DNA from 3 places in the Marinomonas sp. genome. Region 1 is predicted to be linked to each of the others. Evidence: predicted binding sites of a transcription regulator. Region 1 holds the regulator's gene; each other region holds the start of a gene.
The links. The regulator sigma-54, encoded in region 1, starts transcription at its own class of promoters, with help from an activator protein. The targets are predictions, from matches to a motif close to TGGCACNNNNNTTGCTNT.

Region 1 (6,431 bases):
AGCTGATTTTTGCTTAGGCCTAATAGTTTTTTTCCAAGATCTTGCAGGGCTTCCATTTCACGCTTGATCTGGGTTTTGCTCTTAGGGATTTCGTCGTCGTTTTCAAATTGATCAAAGTCTGTCATGGGAACCTATATTAGAAAAATAGTAGCGAGACCTAGGAAGGATAGAAATCCAACCACATCAGTCACGGTAGTCAAAATTACACTGCCTGCTAGGGCAGGGTCGATGCCAATTTTTTTCAGTAAAATCGGCAGAAGTGTACCAGTGGCTGCTGCAAATAGCAGGTTTATTATAATAGCGCCCGCAATGATATAGGCAATCTTGATGTTGTCAAACCAAAGTGCGGTAAGGATGGCTATAACGGTTGCCCAAAGAAGGCCATTGATTAACCCAACAATGAGTTCTCTGTTTAGCAGCCAGCGAGTATTTGTCGAGCCTATTTGATTTAGTGCAATACCGCGAATGACCAGTGTGAGTACTTGTGAGCCAGCGATGCCACCCATGCTTGCTACGATTGGCATGAGTATGGCTAACGCGACAACTTGGTCTAATGTATCTTGGAATAAGCCTATGACATAAGATGCGGTAAAGGCCGTTATTAGGTTTATGCCAAGCCACACAGCGCGTCGTTTGGTGGTTTTCATGATGGGTGAAAAGGTATCTTCGTCATCATCAAGGCCGGCCATGCTTAGCATGGAGTGTTCGGCTTCATCACGGATAACATCGACAACGTCATCGATGGTGATTCGGCCAAGTAGTTTTTTTGTTTTGCTGTCGATAACAGGAGCAGACACCAAATCCATCTTTTCAAAAAGTTGGGCTACTTCGTTAGCTGGAGTGTCTGCATCAATGACAGTGAATTCTGTTTCCATAATATCGCGTACGGTGGCGCTAATATCGGATACTAGTAATTTGGTGAGTGGCAGTGTGCCTAAAAGGCGATCTGAGCGGCTGACAACGAGTAGGCTGTCTGTCATATCTGGTAGTGTTGAGTGTCTGCGTAAATAGCGAAAAACCAGATCAATAGTAATATTCGGACGTATGGTGATGGTGTCCGTGTTCATCAAGCCGCCGGCAGAATCTTCCGAGTAGCTTAGTAGTGCTTCAACTCTTGCTCTATCTTGCGTGGACATTGACGCAAGAACTTCTTTTACGATCTTTTCTGGTAGGTGTTGAAGTAAATCAGCAAGGTCATCGCTTTCAAAATGTTCGGATACGGCGATAAGTCGCTCTGTATCCATGTTTTTCATGAATTGTACGCCAATATCTTCGCTTAGGTATTGAAGTACTTCACCTTCATTTTTGGCTTCAATTAATTCCCAAAGAAGTTTACGTTCTTTGGGAGGGGACGATTCTAATAGTCGAGCAACATCTTGAGCAGGCAAAGCGCCGTTAAGTAGATAACGGATTTGCATTGTGGTACCAGATTCGAGCGATTCGGTGACCGTTTGTAGATGATTAAGGGTGTTTTGCTCTGACATAAGGCCCTTACTCGTCTTCACCAAAACGGTTATTGATTAATTCTATAACCGCCTTAATCGCATCGCTCTCGTCTTCACCATTGGTTTTAACGCGAATTTCTGTGCCTTTTCCTGCTGCAAGCATCATCATGGCCATAATGCTTTTTCCGTCAACATTACGCCCATCTTTTTCAATGGTAATATCGCAAGAGAAGCGAGAGGTGGTTTCAACTAGTTTGCCTGCAGCGCGAGCATGCAAGCCAAGTTTATTTATGATTGTGATGGACTCTTCCTGCATGCTTTTTTCCTATATTAGTGAGTCAAATATATTGAATAATTCTTCATTCGTTTGTGCAGCGCGCAATTTATCCAATGATTCGGGGGATTGAGCTAGTTCTGCTATTTGAGCTAGTGTCGCAAGGTGTTGGTCGCACTCGTGAGGCGGAACAATTAATGCAAATATTAAGTCGACTGCTCTTTTATCGATAGAATCGAAACCAATAGGGTGTTGTAGTGACATAATAACAATAGCGGTATGATTTGCGGATTCTAGGCGACAATGTGGTATGGCGATGCCATTGCCTATGCCTGTACTGCCTAGCTTCTCTCTACCGAGTAATGCGTCATATACCGCTTCGTTGTCACAATGAAGTCGGTTGGACGCGACTTCGGCAATGCTTTCGAGCACACGTTTTTTACTGACGATATCTTGTTTTGCGAGAACGAGTTCCGCTTTTAATAATGATTTCAATGACATGATAAAATGTTTTCCGTTAGATCAGTCGTTTTCGTTCATTGGAAGGAGGGATGTTCATCGCCTCTCGATATTTGGCTACAGTACGTCGAGCAACCTGTATGCCTTGGTCTGCTAAAATAGCAGCTAGTTTGTTATCACTTAACGGTTTTTTTGCTGGCTCATCAGATACAAGCTTTTTAATCATAGCTCGTATTGCTGTAGAAGAACATTCTCCACCAGAGGCAGTATTTACATGGCTTGAGAAAAAATATTTCAGCTCAAAAATACCTTTTGGTGTGTGCATGTATTTCTGTGTTGTTACCCTAGAAATGGTTGATTCATGCATGCCGACTTCTTCGGCAACATCGTGAAGAACCATGGGTTTCATAGCTTCTTCACCTAGTTCGAAGAAATCGATTTGTCGACTTACAATGCAGCTAGCGACTTTCAATAGCGTTTCGTTGCGGCTTTGCAAGCTCTTCATAAACCATTTAGCTTCTTGGAGAGAGGTCTTTATGTAAGTTGCGTCTTCGGCTGTTGCCGCGGTGCTCGCCATTGCAGAGTAGGTTTCATTTATTTTAATGGGCGGTAAAGCGTCATTGTTTAATTCAACTTGCCATACATCATGACGCTTTTTCACGGTGACATCAGGAATAACGTAATCTGTATCGTCGGCATCAATTACTGAGCCTGGGCGTGGATTGAGCTGTTGAATCAAATTGACGACTTCTTTTAATGCTTCGTCCTTTAATTTTGTTTTACGGCTTAACTGAGTAAAGTCTCGATTGCCTAATAGAGGCAGATAATGATCAATGAGATTGTAGGTGCTCTTGTATAGCGGGTGGCTCTGGAATGCTTCTAGTTGCACAAGAAGGCAGTCGCGTAGATCAATTGAGCATACGCCAACAGGATCAAAGTGTTGCAATCTGTGTTGCACAGCGATGACTTCTTCTATGTCTAAATCTTCTAGTTCAGTGCCAAGGGATTCCCAAATGTCATCGGGAGAAATGCTTAGGTAGCCATCAGGTTGAACGCATTCAATGATAGCGTAAGCGATTTCAATATCTCGATCCGACATGTGGGTTAAGTTTAGCTGCCAGATAAGGTGATCTTGGATGCTTTCTGCCGGTGCGTTGCGGCTTTCAAAGTCGCCATCACCTTCATAACTATTATGGTCACTAACTGCGGCCGCTGAGCTTTGGTAAGTGTCATCCCAGTTACTGTCTATTGATAGCTCTTCAGGAATGCTTTCTGTCCACTCTGATTCTACACGTGCTTCTTCGCTATTATCGATGTTTGTGTCTGTCGCACTTTTTGATTCTATGCTAGCGGGGATGTCACTATGTGTTTGTTCGTCGTCGTCAAGCTCAAGTAGTGGATTAGATTCAAGGAACTCATGTATTTCTTGCTTTAAATCCAACGTAGAAAGCTGAAGCAAGCGAATGGCTTGTTGCAGCTGTGGTGTCATGGTCAGTTGTTGGCCGAGCTTTAATTGTAAAGACTGCTTCATGGAGCAACTCTTTCTTCTATTTGAATGAATTGGAACGAGTTATGCATACTACTCCCTTTCTACTGCAATGATAAGGGGTTACAGGCGGAAGTCGTCGCCTAAATAGACCTTTTTTACTTGTTCATTGTTGATGACTGTATTTGCATCTCCAGATGCGATGATGTAGCCATTGCCAACAATGTAAGCTTTATCACAGATGTCTAATGTTTCTCTAACATTGTGATCGGTAATTAGAACACCTATTCCACTTTCTTGGAGGTGTTTAATAATGTGTTTTATGTCTCCGACCGAAATTGGATCTACGCCGGCAAAGGGCTCATCAAGTAGGATGAATTTAGGGTTCATCGCAACCGCTCTTGCGATTTCTACTCTACGTCTTTCTCCGCCTGATAACGCCATGCCAAGGTTAGTACGAATATGGGTGATATGAAATTCTTCTAAGAGTTCTTCAAGTCTTTCTAATTGCATTGCTTTTGTTAGTTTTTTTCGGGTTTCTAAAATGGCTAAGATATTATCTTCAACTGACATTTTACGAAAAATAGAGGCTTCTTGTGGAAGGTAGCCAATGCCTTTTTGGGCTCGGGTATGCATGACATCATTTGTGATGTCTTGCCCATCAATAAATATACCGCCAGCATCGTTCGCAACCATTCCCACTATCATATAAAAACAAGTGGTTTTACCTGCACCATTTGGGCCTAATAAGCCAACAGCCTGGCCAGACTCAACTGAAATAGACACATCTTTTACGACTTGGCGTTTCTTATAGCTTTTTGCTAAGTGTTTTGCTTCTAAAATAGCCATTTATTTTTTGGCCTCAGGCGCTGGTTTGGATTCTGGTGCTTGCGGTTGCAATGTCATGGTTACCCGCCCTGAATCTTTTTTCTCTGCACTGAAGGTTCCATCTTGGATCATATATAGAATGTAATCTGCAGTGATGGAATTTTGCATTCGACTTAAGAAGCCTTTGCCAAAAATTTCCAATTTCGATTCGCTTGTTGAGTAATGGATTTCGTTTCCTTTACTGATCACAATGTTGCCGCTCCAGTCTATTTGTTGACTGAATTTTGCAGGTGTGCCTGTTGCTTCTAAACTGCTGAATTTTCGAGTGTTGGCATCAGTCGATATTTTTAGATATTCGGCGTGGATTTCAATGGATCCTTGTTTAACAAAGACGTTACCTTTATAGATGGCCTCGCCAGAATTTTGATCGAACTGTGCTTCATCAGCTTGGACTTCTAGTGGCTTATTTATGTCATCAGGGAGTGCATAGCTATAATGAGCAAACATAGCTGATGTAACCAATACACTGAAGTTAATGAATTGTTTCATATTTTCCTCGTACAGATCCTGTCATCACGACTTCTTCTGAATTTATGAAGGTTGTAATTTTGTCAGCGGAAGTTTCTCCTTGAGAGGAGACAAGTATTGGATTCCCATAGCTGGTTAATGACTGGTCTTTGTCTAAATAATGAATGCTGTCAGCGCTTAGCTTGATGTCTTCTGATTGAAGGTATCTTTTAGTTGCCTCGGCGTCTACGGTTAATAGAATATCATTACTTCCGTCTTCAATAACCCCTTTATCTGCTTTTGCACTCCAATGTCCTGATTTAGATTGGCGTTCAATGTAGGGCTTTTCTAATAGTGTTCTCGATTTTGTGATGTAATGTAGCGTCTTTTCGGCATCTAAAGTTTCTATAAGGGTGCCATCTATGTCGAATTCTTTTACTTTCACTTTGGTGATGAAATAGTCTGGTGAGCTACTTAATGAGTCTGTTTCAACAAGGTTTGGTTTTGGCATTACCCCATACCAGCCTAGAGAGGCCGCTAATATTAAAGCTACTCCAGTAATTATTAGGTTTTTTGGTTTTGTGAATTTTTCAAATAAAGACATCACACTGAACCATTTGTACTAATAATAAACAAATAAACACCATAAGACGCTATGAGAGGGATACCTACCCATCTAGGTATGCTGTTACCTTTGGTTTTTCTGAAGATGAAAATAGCAAGCGCAAGTGCGGCCGTTAAGCCTAGCACCCAAGGGAAATCTCGATTTATAACACTTTCATCCACTAATCCCGGTGCAATAAGGGCTGGTAAGGGCAATACAGTGGCCAAGTTGAAGATGTTTGATCCTAAAATATTGCCAATTGCGATGTCGTGATGGCCTTTTCTTACGCTGCTTACGGAAGCGGCTAGTTCGGGTAGGCTGGTGCCGACAGCGACAATAGTAAGGCCTATTACTAGTTCGCTGACTCCCAGTGCCGTTGCAATGCCTATTGCACCCCACACAAGAAGTTTGGAACTGCCTATTAATACAGCAAGTCCGATGATTGCAATGATGAAAGATTTACTGGCAGAGGTTCCATCGTCTTCAGGAAGGCCTTCTTTTAAGTCGCTTTCTAAATCCTTGCTGCCTTTTAATAGTATGATCAGGACAGCAATGAAAGCCGCGACGAGTATGACTCCATCCCATACACTAAGTGTTTGATCAATTAGTAAAAAGCCTGCTAGAAGAGTGATGGCTAATACAAGAGGAACTTCTTTGGTCGAGAGTCCAGATGCAATTGGAATAGCGGAGAATAGAAGAGTAATACCAAAAACAAGAGCGATATTGGCAATATTAGAGCCAAGAACGTTACCAACGGCAATTTCGGGCGCATTGTCGAGAGCCGCGATTGCAGAAACGACCATTTCTGGTGCCGATGTGCCAAAGGCT
Region 2 (6,431 bases), 700 kb from region 1:
AACAAATAGACCATTCGTCCAACGGGGACGACGATAACTTTCTGCCATCTTACACCTCCATTTGACTGTGATAAGCAAGGCCATCACCGTCAAAAATATGCGCCGCCTGAGGCGAAATTGATACGCGTACCGTATCGCCTGCTTTTACTTTTGAACGACCGGAATCTTCGGCGATCAGATCTGTGCCGTCGATTAAAGTGCCATAAAGCAGCGTACGATCACCAAGCCGTTCGACCACTTTTATAGTCAGATCAAGGCCATCTTCAGCAGCGGAAACCACCGCAGTATCTTCCGCGCGAATGCCGATAACCGCATTTGTGGCGTTGAACTCTGGTGGAAGGACAATCGCAGTAACGACTTTGCCAGCACCGCTGACTTCGACCGTCACACCATCAGGCGTATTTTCAATACTATTAATCGGCAACATAGACATTGGCGGAGAACCAACAAACTCCGCGACAAAACGACTCGCCGGATATTGGTAAATCTCCATTGGTGTGCCGATCTGCTCGATCTTTTGCTTGTGCATGATGACAATGCGGTCAGCAAGCGTCATGGCTTCTACTTGATCGTGAGTTACAAAGATCATGGTCGAACCAAGACGCTGGTGGAGTTGTGCCAGTTCCAATCGCGTTCTGCCGCGTAACGCTGCGTCTAAATTGGATAGCGGCTCATCAAACAGGAAGGCTTTAGGTTCTTTGACAATGGCGCGACCTATCGCGACGCGCTGACGCTGGCCGCCAGAAAGTCGTCCCGGTTTACGATCCAGTAAATGATCTATTTCGAGAATTTTTGCCGCATCATTAACACGACGATCAATTTCGTCTTGTGCGACTTTGACGTTTTCTAGACCAAACGCCATGTTTTGGCGAGTCGTCATGTGAGGGTAGAGCGCATAGGATTGAAATACCATGGCGACGCCGCGTTGACCTGGAGGCAAGGTATCAATGCGTTTTTCGCCAATATCGATAGAACCTTCTGTAATGGATTCCAGCCCCGCAATCATGCGTAATAAGGTGGATTTACCACAGCCGGAAGGGCCAAGGAATACAACAAATTCACCGTCTTCAATGTGTAAGTTGATGTCGTCTAATACGGTAACGCTGTCATATCGCTTTGTTATATTTTTTATAGAGATAGATGCGGACATGGTTTCCCCTCTCAGCAAGTTTTAAACGGAAAATCTTGGGGTATTACACCCCAAGTCGAATCATGCGATAGCTCATAGGAGCAATGCTTGCCGTTAATTGTTGCTGTTTGACTGTTGTGCCTTGGCCGTCTTTTGGTGCCACTTGCTCTGCATCTGGGCCGTTTTTTGCGTCAAGCGCATGGCCGGCCATGACTTTATCCATAATGACTTTCTGATGTGAAAATCCTTGTAGGGATAGGTCTAATTCAATGTTTTCGTCTGGGTGACGGTTAACAATAAAGAGGGTTAGCGCGCCATCTTTATTGGATTCCACCGCAGAAATATCCAGATAGGAAACATCACTGGCGAACTCGGTATCATAGCCTTGGCATTGCACGGCAAGATTGAGTGCTGTGCCACGGCCGTATTGGGAAGCATATAAATATGGATAATAAGTCGACTGGCGCCAAGCTGGGCCGTCTTTGACTGTCATGATAGGTGCAATAACGTTGACCAATTGCGCCAAACAACCAATTTTGACCACATCACTGTGGCGAATAAAGGTGTTCAGAATACAGCCAACTTGCAGTGTATCGGCAAAGTCGTAAATGTCTTCTAATAAAGCAGGAGCATGTGGCCAACCGTCATTGCCACCGAGGATTTTTTTGTCTTGTTCGTTAGAGTGATACCAGACGTTCCATTCATCGAAGGAAATATACACATCGTGTTTGGAGCGTTTTTTGGCTTTAGTGGCTTTAATAACCGCCGCGATAGTGTCGATATAGTTATCAAGCAAGCTGGCTTTGGCTAAGTAATTGGCAGTGTTCTTTTCGTGGTTGTCGAAATACATGTGCAGTGAAATGTAGTCGACTGTGTCGTAGGTGTAATCGAGAACTGTGCTTTCCCATTCAGGGTAAGTGGGCATTTTAGGTGAAGAAGAACCACATACGACTAACTCGATATTTTTATCAAATGCACGCATAGCTTTGGCGGTTTCAAAGGCTACTCGACCATATTCAGCGGCGGTTTTTTGTCCGATTTGCCAAGGGCCGTCCATTTCATTGCCAAGACACCAAAGCTTAACGTCCCAAGGTTTTTCACGGCCGTTTTGCTTGCGAAGATCAGACCAATAAGAACCGCCCGGATGGTTCACGTATTCAAGAAAAGCGCGTGCTTCGTCTAAGCCCCGTGAGCCAAGGTTCACCGCTAGCATCATTTCAGTGCCGGCTTGTTCTGCCCATTCAGCGAATTCATGAATACCAATTTCGTTACTTTCTGATGTGTGCCAAGCAAGATCGAGGCGAGTAGGGCGATCCTCTTTTGGCCCAATGCCATCTTCCCAGTTGTAAGCAGAAACGAAGTTGCCACCAGGGTAGCGAGTAACAGGCACATCAATGTCTTTAATTAATTCGATGACATCTTGGCGGAAACCATGTTTATCAGCGGTTGCATGACCGGGTTCATAAATGCCGCTATAAACAGCACGCCCTAAGTGCTCGATGAAAGAGCCATAAAGGCGAGGATCTATCTTGGCAATAACATAGTCTTTGTGTGCGGTCACATTGGCGCGCATGGAAGTCTCCTTTTTTATTTTTGTATTTTTTAAGAACTGATTAAATATCTGTATTTATGTTTTTTATCCGATTAATGGATATTAAAAGCATGCTTGACCTGAGGTCAATCAATAAGACGTATATTTTTTGTGCAAATAAATACCAAAATTGGTATGAGTAAGTGGAGTTTGTAACGAAAAAAGAAAGAGGTAAGTATTTGGAGAGTTACTAAGGTAGTGAGATTTATAGATTTTTTTAAGTGTTATTTGCTATAGCAGGTTTACTGATATCCATATCAGAAAATAAGATGCTGTGTATGAGGTTAAGATTGAAGGCGTAATACTATGTCTTGGTCGTAATTACCAAATTGCTTGCCAAAAATATTAATGCCGCCAGGATGTTCAGCATCATCGGGAACCGAGATTCGTACCCGAATGGATCTATGATCTTCTAGTGCAAGATCTTTCAAAGAGACATCAGAAACCCGTACACCATCGACGAACGTTCCGTCATTAGTGACACGGAAGCTTTTTAAATGGCCATACTGACTACCAGCAAGCTTCCACCAATCTGGTGTGTACTTGCCTTGGTGATCGCCATAATCGCCAGGAGCCGTCCAGATTGCGGCGGTTCTACCATTAATTGAGATATGGATGTCAGAAGGCCAGTTTTCAGACGTGCCAGGCACTTCAGAGGATAGTTCCATGACCAGCTCTAGTTCTTTTACTGTCTGACCTGCAATGCGGGCATTATTGGGGAATTGATATTCTATATAACCTTTAGTGAACCATAACAAGCTGGCGCGCATACGATCAGGAGAAAGGTAAGTGTCTGGGCTGTCAAGGAAGCCGACAATGCCAGATTCCGAACATAAACCACAAGGTGCCATCACATCAAATTCAGAATACAGGCCAACAGGCATGGATACTTCAATGACATTATTTTGATTTTGCTTGGTGTTGCTGAAAGATAGGACGATTTCTTCGTGTGTCGCACGGCATATTTTTTGGTTGCCTTTGCGACCTTTTTGACTTTCGGTGGTAATTAAACCAGTACTTTCGAGAGAATTAATATGACTGGAGGTCGATGATTGCGGTAGTTCAAGAAGGTCGGCAATGTCATTGACATTCATTGGCCCTTTTTCATGTAGCAAGGACAAAATTGCCAATCGAGCGGGCGCGGCTAGGCTTTTTAAAACATCCGCACCATCTTCGGGGGTTAGCAATAAGAACTTTTTGCTCATCGTCATCTCCAGCTGAAGATGTCTTTATATCGAGATTTATGATTCTTATCAAGTTTTAGTTATTGATTAATTGTTATAAAAAGTACGCAATGACCGCTTTTATAAGAGTATAAAACGGTCATTAAAGTGAAGTCTGGGTCTAGGCCAGCGGCCCACCGATAATAGTGGTGCGCAATCCTGCGATGATATTTTCGCCTGTTTCGTGTCTTAGCTCATCATACCAGGCTTGAGTTTCTTGCATGTCTTTACCATGAGTAACATCGCAACGTTTACGAGCTTTTAGTACAAGATCTTTAACGCGAAAACGGCGCTCTTCTTCGTACTGCTTCAAAGCGGCTAGCACACCAGAAACCGTTTTGCCTTTCTCTTTGAATTGATCCGCGAAACACTGACCAAGAACAACGGCGTCTTCGAGTGCAGAGCAACCGCCTTGGCCAATGTCTGGGGTTGTGCTGTGAGCCGCATCGCCAAGTAGGGCGATATTGCCTTTTACCAAGGTATCGAATGGCTCGATGTCATGAATTTCGATACGGTTTGTGGTTTCTGGATTAATGGCGGTAATCAGTTTTTGGACAGGTTCAGCCCAACCTTTAAAGTACCTCGTTAGATCGGCAACGACTGTGCTTCTGTCTTCCGCTAGGCCTTTTGGTAATGGCACATCAAAGAAGAAGTAAAAGCGACCATTGGCAATTGGCATAATAGAAACGCGTTTGCCTTCGCCAACAAAGGTTGTCCATTGATCGCCAGGGGCAATGCTTTCATCAATTTCTACCAAGCCATTCCAGTTTACATAATCGGCGTAGCGACGTTCTGTTTGATAACCTATCACGTCAGCGCGTACGACAGAATGAGTGCCATCGGCTGCAATCATAAAATCACCTATCGCGCTGGTGCCATCGGTAAAATAAGCGGTGACGCCAGTGTCACTTTGCTCGACTTTTTCAATGCGCTTGCCAAACTGGACTTTATCGCGCCCCCACCAATCGATCATTTGGCTTTGTAAGTCTGCGCGCGATACAGGACAAGGGCGTTCGCCAACGGCATCAACTAATGGTGCAAGACTGAATTGCGTCATCACGGAGCCAGTTATACCGTCGTGATAGGCCATGTTGTGCATCGGGCCGCCGAGTTTGTCCATAATGCTGCCCATGCCTAAATGGTTCATGCATTTTACGCCGTTAGACCAAATAGAAAGCGCCGCACCGACTGGTTTGATTTCTTTTACCGCTTCAAAAATATCGCATTCGATGCCTTGCTGTTTTAATGCAGCCGCTGCCGACATGCCACCGATACCGCCGCCAATAATAAGTGCTTTCATCTCATTCCCCTTTAATCTTTCGCTCGTTTTCGAGTTGTCTTAGCGAACGTTTAATCTCTTGTTAAAGGAGTAAATGGCAATAAATATGCCATGAAACAAATGGACCTATGTTTTTATATGTGAAACCTTTGTTTTAGAGGGATGCGTAATCTATGGTGTTAGATCAAAGAAGAAAACGGCTTGTTTTCTTCTTTGACCGATAGGACAGAAAATGACTTATCTTGGTGCGGGCTGGGTGAATTTTGCTTCATTCTGGCTCGTTGAGACTTGAGTGGAAGCCTAATTAATTAAGACTAGCTGCCACGATAAGTGCTGTAAGAATAAGGCGAGACAAGCAGTGGAATGTGATAATGGGCGTTTTCATCATTGATACCGAAACGAATGACGACCGTGTTTAAGAAACTAGGAGCGGTAGGTTTGTTATTGTCTGAGTCTTCGAGAGAGTCAGCGAAGTACTCGTCAATGGCAAACTCCAGTTCGTACACGCCCACAGAGAAGCTATCAGCCTGCAGCAAGGGCTGATCACAGCGACCATCGCTATTGGACACAGTGCTATGAATAAGCTGTCGTTGACCTTTTGTAGAATGTTGATAAAGGTGTATTTTTACGCCAGCCGCCGCCACGCCTTTTGTCGTATCTAAAATGTGAGTGGTTAAGTATCCCATTGTTTTACCTCAATCTAATGTGAAAGCTTGCCTGATTTTTGCAGATAAGCGTCTTTATAAGTGAAATAGTTCTGAAAATATTGTTTCATAAGGATCAATATTTGTGCCATGTGTTTCTGTAATGCGATTTATTGTTATTTATAGAGCTCTTTTTTTTATAATTTTTTAGAGCCATCAGAATTTGGAGTCCTATTATGCACGACCCGTTAGCTGTAATTAGTCAAATGGAAAAAGCGGATTTTATCGCTTTATTTAGCAGTATTTATGAGCATTCGACTTGGGTTGCAGAAGAATTATGGCGACAAAAAGTCGAGCATCCAAGTGAGTATTTCGACAGCATAGATAAAATCAAAGCCACCATGGCAGGCATCGTAGAACAAAGTACAGACGAACAAAAACTCATACTGCTACGCGCTCACCCAGATCTAGCAGGCAAAGCGGCTTTAGCAGGCGAGCTGACTCATGCGTCAACCTCAGAACAATCAGCAGCAGGATTAGATCAATGCTCTGAAGAAGAGCTAGC
Region 3 (6,431 bases), 370 kb from region 1:
AAGCGTATCTTTCCTGAAGCAACAGAGTCCAGCCAAGTTAACTCATCCTCAACAGACAAATGCCAATCCGTGCTTTCATTATCTTCAGGTAAACCTAATGCTTTGTTATAAAGATCCTGCCGATAAACCTGCGCCGCCACTTCATTCAACGATTTAATATCACCCAATTGCTGCCAGCGATGCATTTGCGCCATAATCCACAAAGCATAACTCGGCAAAGGTTTATTAATTTCGCGACCAGAAAAACGCTGATAAGCTTTCATTGGCCAATCAAACTGGCCTTTTGGCTTAATAGCACTGAAACCATAAACCAGCTGCTCTAAGGTGCAATTTAAATAATCTGGATGACTTAAGATACTCAACAACTCAGTTTGATTACTCGGCTCATCTACCCACAAACAGGCTTTTTCTAAGGCGCGAATAATGGATAAATACACGACTTGATTTTGTTCGGCCCATAAGGAATTCACGCCAAATACTTTTTCTGGCGTACTACCCCAAATTTCATAACCCGTAACCAACATATGCCCAATACCTTGCTCCACCGCAAGACTGTTCCATGGTTCGCCGACGCAATAACCATCGATATCACCCTGCCTTAAGCTATCAAGCATTTTTACAGGTGGAACCACGACTATTTGCACATCTTTATCGGAATCAATTCCAGCTCGGCTTAGCCAATCTCTTAGCTGATAGTTATGGGATGAGTAAGGGTAAACCATTGCAAAACGCAGCGGAGCAGCATCAACATCTCTATCATCTAGTAATTTCTTCAATGCCACACCAGTTCGAATATCTACGGAAGACTCGGCATAATGCTGTAGCTTTTCGTACAAAGCATTACCAATAGTAATGCCGTTACCATTATGACTGACGGTAAAGCTGGTTTGCATGGCCGTTTTAATGGTGCCAACCCCCAAACTGGCCGCAATCGGCATAGACGCCAACATATGAGCGCCATCAAGCAAATTGAAAGCCACTTTATCGCGAATACTTGCCCAAGATGCTTCTTTAGATAACACCACATCCACGCCTTCTTGAATAAAAAAGCCTTTTTCTTGGGCAATCACAAAAGGCGCACAATCGATCAATGGAATAAAACCAATACGAACAGGCTCGCTAGTTTGAATAACAGTGTTTTGCTGTATCAGGTTCATTTTGAACCTCCCATCAATTCCATCACTGATATGATATTTCGAGCAACATCAGTCATTCGTTGACTACGATCCATCGCTAGCTTCCGAAGCGCTTGATAGGCCGCGGGCTCATCACATTTTTGATGTTTCATTATCAAACCTTTTGCTTTATCTATCAGCTTACGATCTTCGAGCTGGCTTTTTACAGATTCTAATTCTGATCTTAACGCCTGAAACTCTCGGAACCGAGCAATGGCAACTTGCAGTAAAGCTTTCACGCTACCACTGTTAACACCATCAACCACATAGGCGCTGACACCCGCTCGAATAGCGGCTTCCACGTGTCTGGAATCATCTTCTTCGGCAAACATCACAATAGGACGAGGATTATCTTTGGTCAGTCGAGACATGTTTTCCAACATATCTCGATCTGGAGATTCGATATCAATAATGACCATATCTGGTTGAAATTCGTTTACTGCTTCCGTTAGATTCTTGGCATTTTCCAGTCGTCTAATAACGCGATAACCACTATCAATCATGGCTTGTTCTACAATGGCTGCTCGTGCGGGCTCATTATCAACAAGCATCACGGTTAATTCTTTTTCTGGGGGCGCAGGCATGGTGCATTCTCTTAAAAACGTGAAGTCATTCTCAGATAAAATGCAAGATATGCGCCATTTCGACACACTGTTTTTTAAGAGTTTAGTGACAAAAATGGCTCAAAACAGAGCCATTTAAGAATGATTAGCTAGAAAAGTGACTCTAGAATAATAGCTACAAACAGAATCAGTGCGAATGTCCAACATCTATGAGCTAGATTAACGCACGGCATATCTAGTCTGTGCAAGCAGTGCTAAAGCCAAACGGTCTTTGGTGTGAGTCTTTTTAAAAATAGACGTTAAATGAGCTTTTACAGTCCGCTCCGTAATATCCATTTCGAGTGCGATTTGCTTATTAGATAAGCCTTTTGCAACATGTTGAGCAACATTTAACTCACGCTCAGACAAGTCATCCAATTCATCGTTATGGATCTCTGCAGGTGCAGAAGATTGCATAATAAGCTGTTGAATAAAGGCTTTTCCGCCCCATATTTCGCCTGAGTCAACAACTGATAACACCAAAGAAAGTTGTTCTTTACCGATGTAAGGCGCACATTGCCCGCTCACTCCAACGGAAAATAATCGCAGTGCAGCGGCTTGGTTTGTTTGGTTAGGAAATACGATGACTTTTTGTTTTGGGAAAGCAGCACAAAGCGCAACCACTTCCTCCACCTGTTTAGAAAAAGATTTATCTTCTAAATAAATAAAGCAGTATTGGAAACCGGACTCAGTAGTTTCTAATGCTTGATACACCTCATCCAATGTTTCCACTCGAACTAATGAGGCACCCACACTGACTACTTGGTTCCAATGTTTCCATACGGCGTCATCAGCAATCCAACACAAAGTTTTCAAAATAAGTCTCGTCCTAATCAAGTGCGATGTACTATTCTAACCAGCAAATAATAATGAATTGTTAACATTTGTTACTACTCATTATGCTTGGAAAGATTTTTGTAATTACCGCTCACGAAGCGCATTTTGTTTTGCTTTTAAAATAGGTTTTAACAAGTAATCCAATAAGGTTTTCTTACCGGTAATAATATCTACTGTCGCCTGCATACCTGGAATGATTGGCAGTGGTGCCTGTTTAGTTCCTAAATAGTTTTTATCTGTTCTTACTCTAACTAGATAAAAGCTGTTTCCCTCTTCATCAAGAATGGTATCGGCACTGATATTTTCCACCACACCATGCAAACCACCAAAGATGGCAAAATCATAGGCTGACAGCTTCACCACTGCACTCAGATCAGGCTTAATAAAACCAATATTCTCAGGACGAACTTTTGCTTCAATCAACAAAGAGTCTTCTATCGGTACAATTTCAAGTAAGTTCATCCCTGGCTTAATGACACCGCCAACCGTATTAATTTGAATCTGCTTTACAATGCCTTTTACTGGTGAGCGAACTTGTGTTCTTGACACTTTATCTTCAAGGGAAACATTACTTTCACGCAACTGATCCAGCTTACTTTTTACACCGGTTAGATCTTCTTGAGCATCTGCTCGGAATTTTGCTTCGCCTTCATCTAATTTACTTTGCGCTTCTTTTAAGGCCGAGCGAGCACGAGGAATGGCTAACTGAGTTGCTTCCAAATCCCCCTGCAACTGATTCACTTGGCGCTCAAGCTGTAAAAGCTCAACCCTAGACACAGCACCTTGCTCAAATGCAGGTCGAGTCAAAGCTAGCTCTTCTTTCGAAAAAGCATAACTTTGTTTTAGATTGTCTAGCTTTGCCTGTAACTCAACGATTTCTTGTTTCTTTTGCTCTATTTGCTGCTGAAAGCCAACCTGATTAGTCCGTAAAGATTCCAATCGATTTTTGTACAAATCCAGTTCACGATTCACCACCAATGGGTAATCTTTCATAATTTCAGGGTCAAACTCGGGCTTAACACCATAAGATTCCGCCTGAAGGCGCGTTGCTCGAACTTTTAAATTAATAGACTCCGCTTGCTGCTCACGCAATGATGACAACGCCTCGGTATTTTCTATCGTCATCAACACTTGGCCGCTATCAACCACTTGACCTACTTTGGCATTAATCTCTTTTAAGATGCCGCCTTCAAGGTTTTGGATCTGTTGAACTTGGCTAGAAGGAATGACCTTCCCTTCACCAACGGTAACCTCATCTAGCTCTGTATAATTCGCCCACACCAAAGCAGCTGCAACGAAGATAAAAATTACCCATAGAATAATTCTGCCACCACGAGGTGTTTTCAACATCAAAGCAGCATTTCGGTCTGTTAGGTACTCTAAATCATGTTGTGAAATCGAATTTTTATTACTCATTATTAACTGACCTTCAACTTGCCTTGACGAAGCGCTTCATGCACTTGCGCTTTTGGACCATCAGCAATCAAGCGACCATTATCCATAACGATAATACGGTCAACCATGTCTAGCATAGAGGCCTTATGTGTAATCAGAATAAGGGTTTTGTCTTTCACCCCTTCTATTAAGCGGCGTTTCATTCGTGCTTCTGTGGTGTTGTCCATCGAAGCTGTCGGCTCATCCAAAATCAAAATAGGTGGATCAAAAAGTAGTGCCCTTGCGATAGCAATACTTTGTCGTTGGCCTCCAGATAACAAAGCACCACGTTCACCTACAATGCTGTCTAAACCACTCGGCTTACGATTGGCAAATTCAGACACACCAGACAAATCTGCCGCTCGAATAATGGCATCGTCTTCCATATAAGGAACACCCATTACGATGTTGTCTTTGATAGAGCCGTAGAATAAATTCACATCTTGCGATACTGAGCCAATGTTTCGACGCAAATCAGTTGGGTTTACTTGGCGCAGATCCACACCATCAATTCTTATTGCGCCGCTATCTGGCGTATAAAGCCCGGTCATTAATTTACCAAGGGTCGATTTACCTGAGCCAATTCGACCAATAATGGCGACTTTTTCGCCATGCTTAATATTAATATTTATAGCACTGACTGCGGCTTGTTCTTGATCAGGATAAGCGAAGTTAACCGCTTCAAATTGAAAATCACCTTTAAACACTGGGCGATGAACAAATTTAACGTCATCAGGATTTTCAACTGGCGAAGACATGATTTCGTTTAAAGAAGTAAACGCGGATTTTGCTTGGTTATAGCGCGTCGCTAAGCCAGCCACTTGCGCCATAGGGCCAAGCGCCCTTCCGGTCAACATAACAGATGCCACCAATGCGCCCATACTCATATTGCCTTCAGATATTTGATACACCCCAACAATAACAATAATAACGGTCGTTAGCTGCTGAGCCACCATTGCAAAAGAAGACGATGATTGTGACAGCTGACGAGTTTTCACTCCCCAATCAGCAATATTACCAACGGCATTTTCCCACTGTTTCTGCATCACGCCTTCGGCATTATTAAGCTTAACGCTTTCCGCGTTATACAAACTTTCAATCAAAACCGCATTTTTTTGTGATGCCGTTTTTTGCCCCTCTTCGATAGATCGACGTAATGGAATTTGAATGACGACGCTGTAAAGGATGATCAGCGCAATGGTGACAATGGGAATATAACCAACAGGACCGCCGATTAGCCAAATCACGCCAATAATCAAAAACATAAAAGGAATATCAACCAAGGTGGTGATAGACGCCGATGTGATGAAATCTCGAATACTTTCAAATTCTTGTAAGTTCTTAGCAAAAGCCCCAACAGACTTAGGTCTCGATGCCATGGTGATGTTATTTACTCTGGAAAAGATAGCCGCTGATATCAAGATATCGGATTTTTTACCAGCAATGTCGATGAAATAAGCTCGCAAGGTTCGTAATAAGAAATCGAATAAATATACAACAACTGCACCGATGGCCAACACCCAAAGCGTGTCAAAGGCGTTATTCGGCACAACCCGGTCATAAACGTTCATAACAAAAAGAGGGCTGGCGACCGCGAAAATATTAATCAATAAAGACGCAATAAATACGTCTCGATAAATTCGCCAAGAGCCCGAAATTGTCCCCCAGAACCAATGCCCTTTTTTGCCTTCTTTTTCGTCGCTTTTTTCAGAGCGTTTATCAAATTGATACAAAGGGCGAACAAAGAAACAATAGCCAGTACAAGACTCGGCAAGTTTATCGATAGAAAGCGTAATTTCCCCTTCACCCGACTCTGGTCGAAGGATTTTTGCAGTACCTTGCTTTTTATCCAATTCAAGCAAAATACAGGCTTGCTGATCTTTTAGCAGCAATACTGTAGGCATGACCATATCTGGGATTTTGGAAAGAGATCGCTTAACAAAGCGTGTACTAATACCAATACGCTTAGCTGCGCGCTGAAAAAGTTCTGGCGTCATGGCATTGTCGGTAATAGGTAAACCAGCAGCAATGCCATCAGAAGTATAAGGATTATAAAAATATTTACGAGACTGTAACTAATTTTGTGTAACTACCTATCACAACATATTCTATAGAGAATTAAGGATAGGTAGATGCAAATGAACCAAAAAGAACTGGAAGCCTTCGCAAAAGAAGCCGCCAAAGGCATTAAAACGCCTGAGGATCTTAACGAATTTAGCCAAATGCTGAAGAAGATTACCGTTGAGGCGGCCTTGAATGCAGAGATGGATGAGCATCTGGGTTACGAGAGACATCAAAAATCCTCGTCAACCAACAGTCGTAATGGTAAGAACAGTAAGCGTATTAAGACGGAAGATGGTGAGTTTGAACTGGATACGCCTCG

Region 2: the regulator sigma-54 is predicted to act here: its motif matches at 5,317-5,334, upstream of hpxO (FAD-dependent urate hydroxylase HpxO).
Region 3: the regulator sigma-54 is predicted to act here: its motif matches at 1,799-1,816, upstream of ACO05V_RS16570 (ANTAR domain-containing response regulator).

Annotation. Positions count from the first base shown of each region.
Region 1 is NZ_OZ245329.1:3,116,953-3,123,383, reverse strand. Features, by position in the region: gene yjgA (ribosome biogenesis factor YjgA) at 1-125, opposite strand, end outside; gene mgtE (magnesium transporter) at 132-1,484, opposite strand; gene ACO05V_RS14855 (HPr family phosphocarrier protein) at 1,492-1,761, opposite strand; gene ptsN (PTS IIA-like nitrogen regulatory protein PtsN) at 1,771-2,220, opposite strand; gene ACO05V_RS14845 (RNA polymerase factor sigma-54) at 2,237-3,709, opposite strand; gene lptB (LPS export ABC transporter ATP-binding protein) at 3,788-4,513, opposite strand; gene lptA (lipopolysaccharide transport periplasmic protein LptA) at 4,514-5,041, opposite strand; gene lptC (LPS export ABC transporter periplasmic protein LptC) at 5,025-5,603, opposite strand; gene ACO05V_RS14825 (calcium/sodium antiporter) at 5,603-6,431, opposite strand, start outside.
Region 2 is NZ_OZ245329.1:2,414,273-2,420,703, forward strand. Features, by position in the region: gene ACO05V_RS11385 (carbohydrate ABC transporter permease) at 1-48, opposite strand, end outside; gene ACO05V_RS11390 (ABC transporter ATP-binding protein) at 50-1,150, opposite strand; gene ACO05V_RS11395 (alpha-N-arabinofuranosidase) at 1,194-2,702, opposite strand; gene ACO05V_RS11400 (ArsR/SmtB family transcription factor) at 3,005-3,925, opposite strand; gene hpxO (FAD-dependent urate hydroxylase HpxO) at 4,065-5,243, opposite strand; gene uraH (hydroxyisourate hydrolase) at 5,537-5,908, opposite strand; gene uraD (2-oxo-4-hydroxy-4-carboxy-5-ureidoimidazoline decarboxylase) at 6,103-6,431, shown strand, end outside.
Region 3 is NZ_OZ245329.1:3,483,613-3,490,043, forward strand. Features, by position in the region: gene ACO05V_RS16565 (CmpA/NrtA family ABC transporter substrate-binding protein) at 1-1,157, opposite strand, end outside; gene ACO05V_RS16570 (ANTAR domain-containing response regulator) at 1,154-1,759, opposite strand; gene ACO05V_RS16575 (helix-turn-helix domain-containing protein) at 1,958-2,593, opposite strand; gene ACO05V_RS16580 (HlyD family type I secretion periplasmic adaptor subunit) at 2,699-4,030, opposite strand; partial or broken gene ACO05V_RS16585 (type I secretion system permease/ATPase) at 4,033-6,111, opposite strand; gene ACO05V_RS16590 (IS256 family transposase) at 6,187-6,431, shown strand, end outside.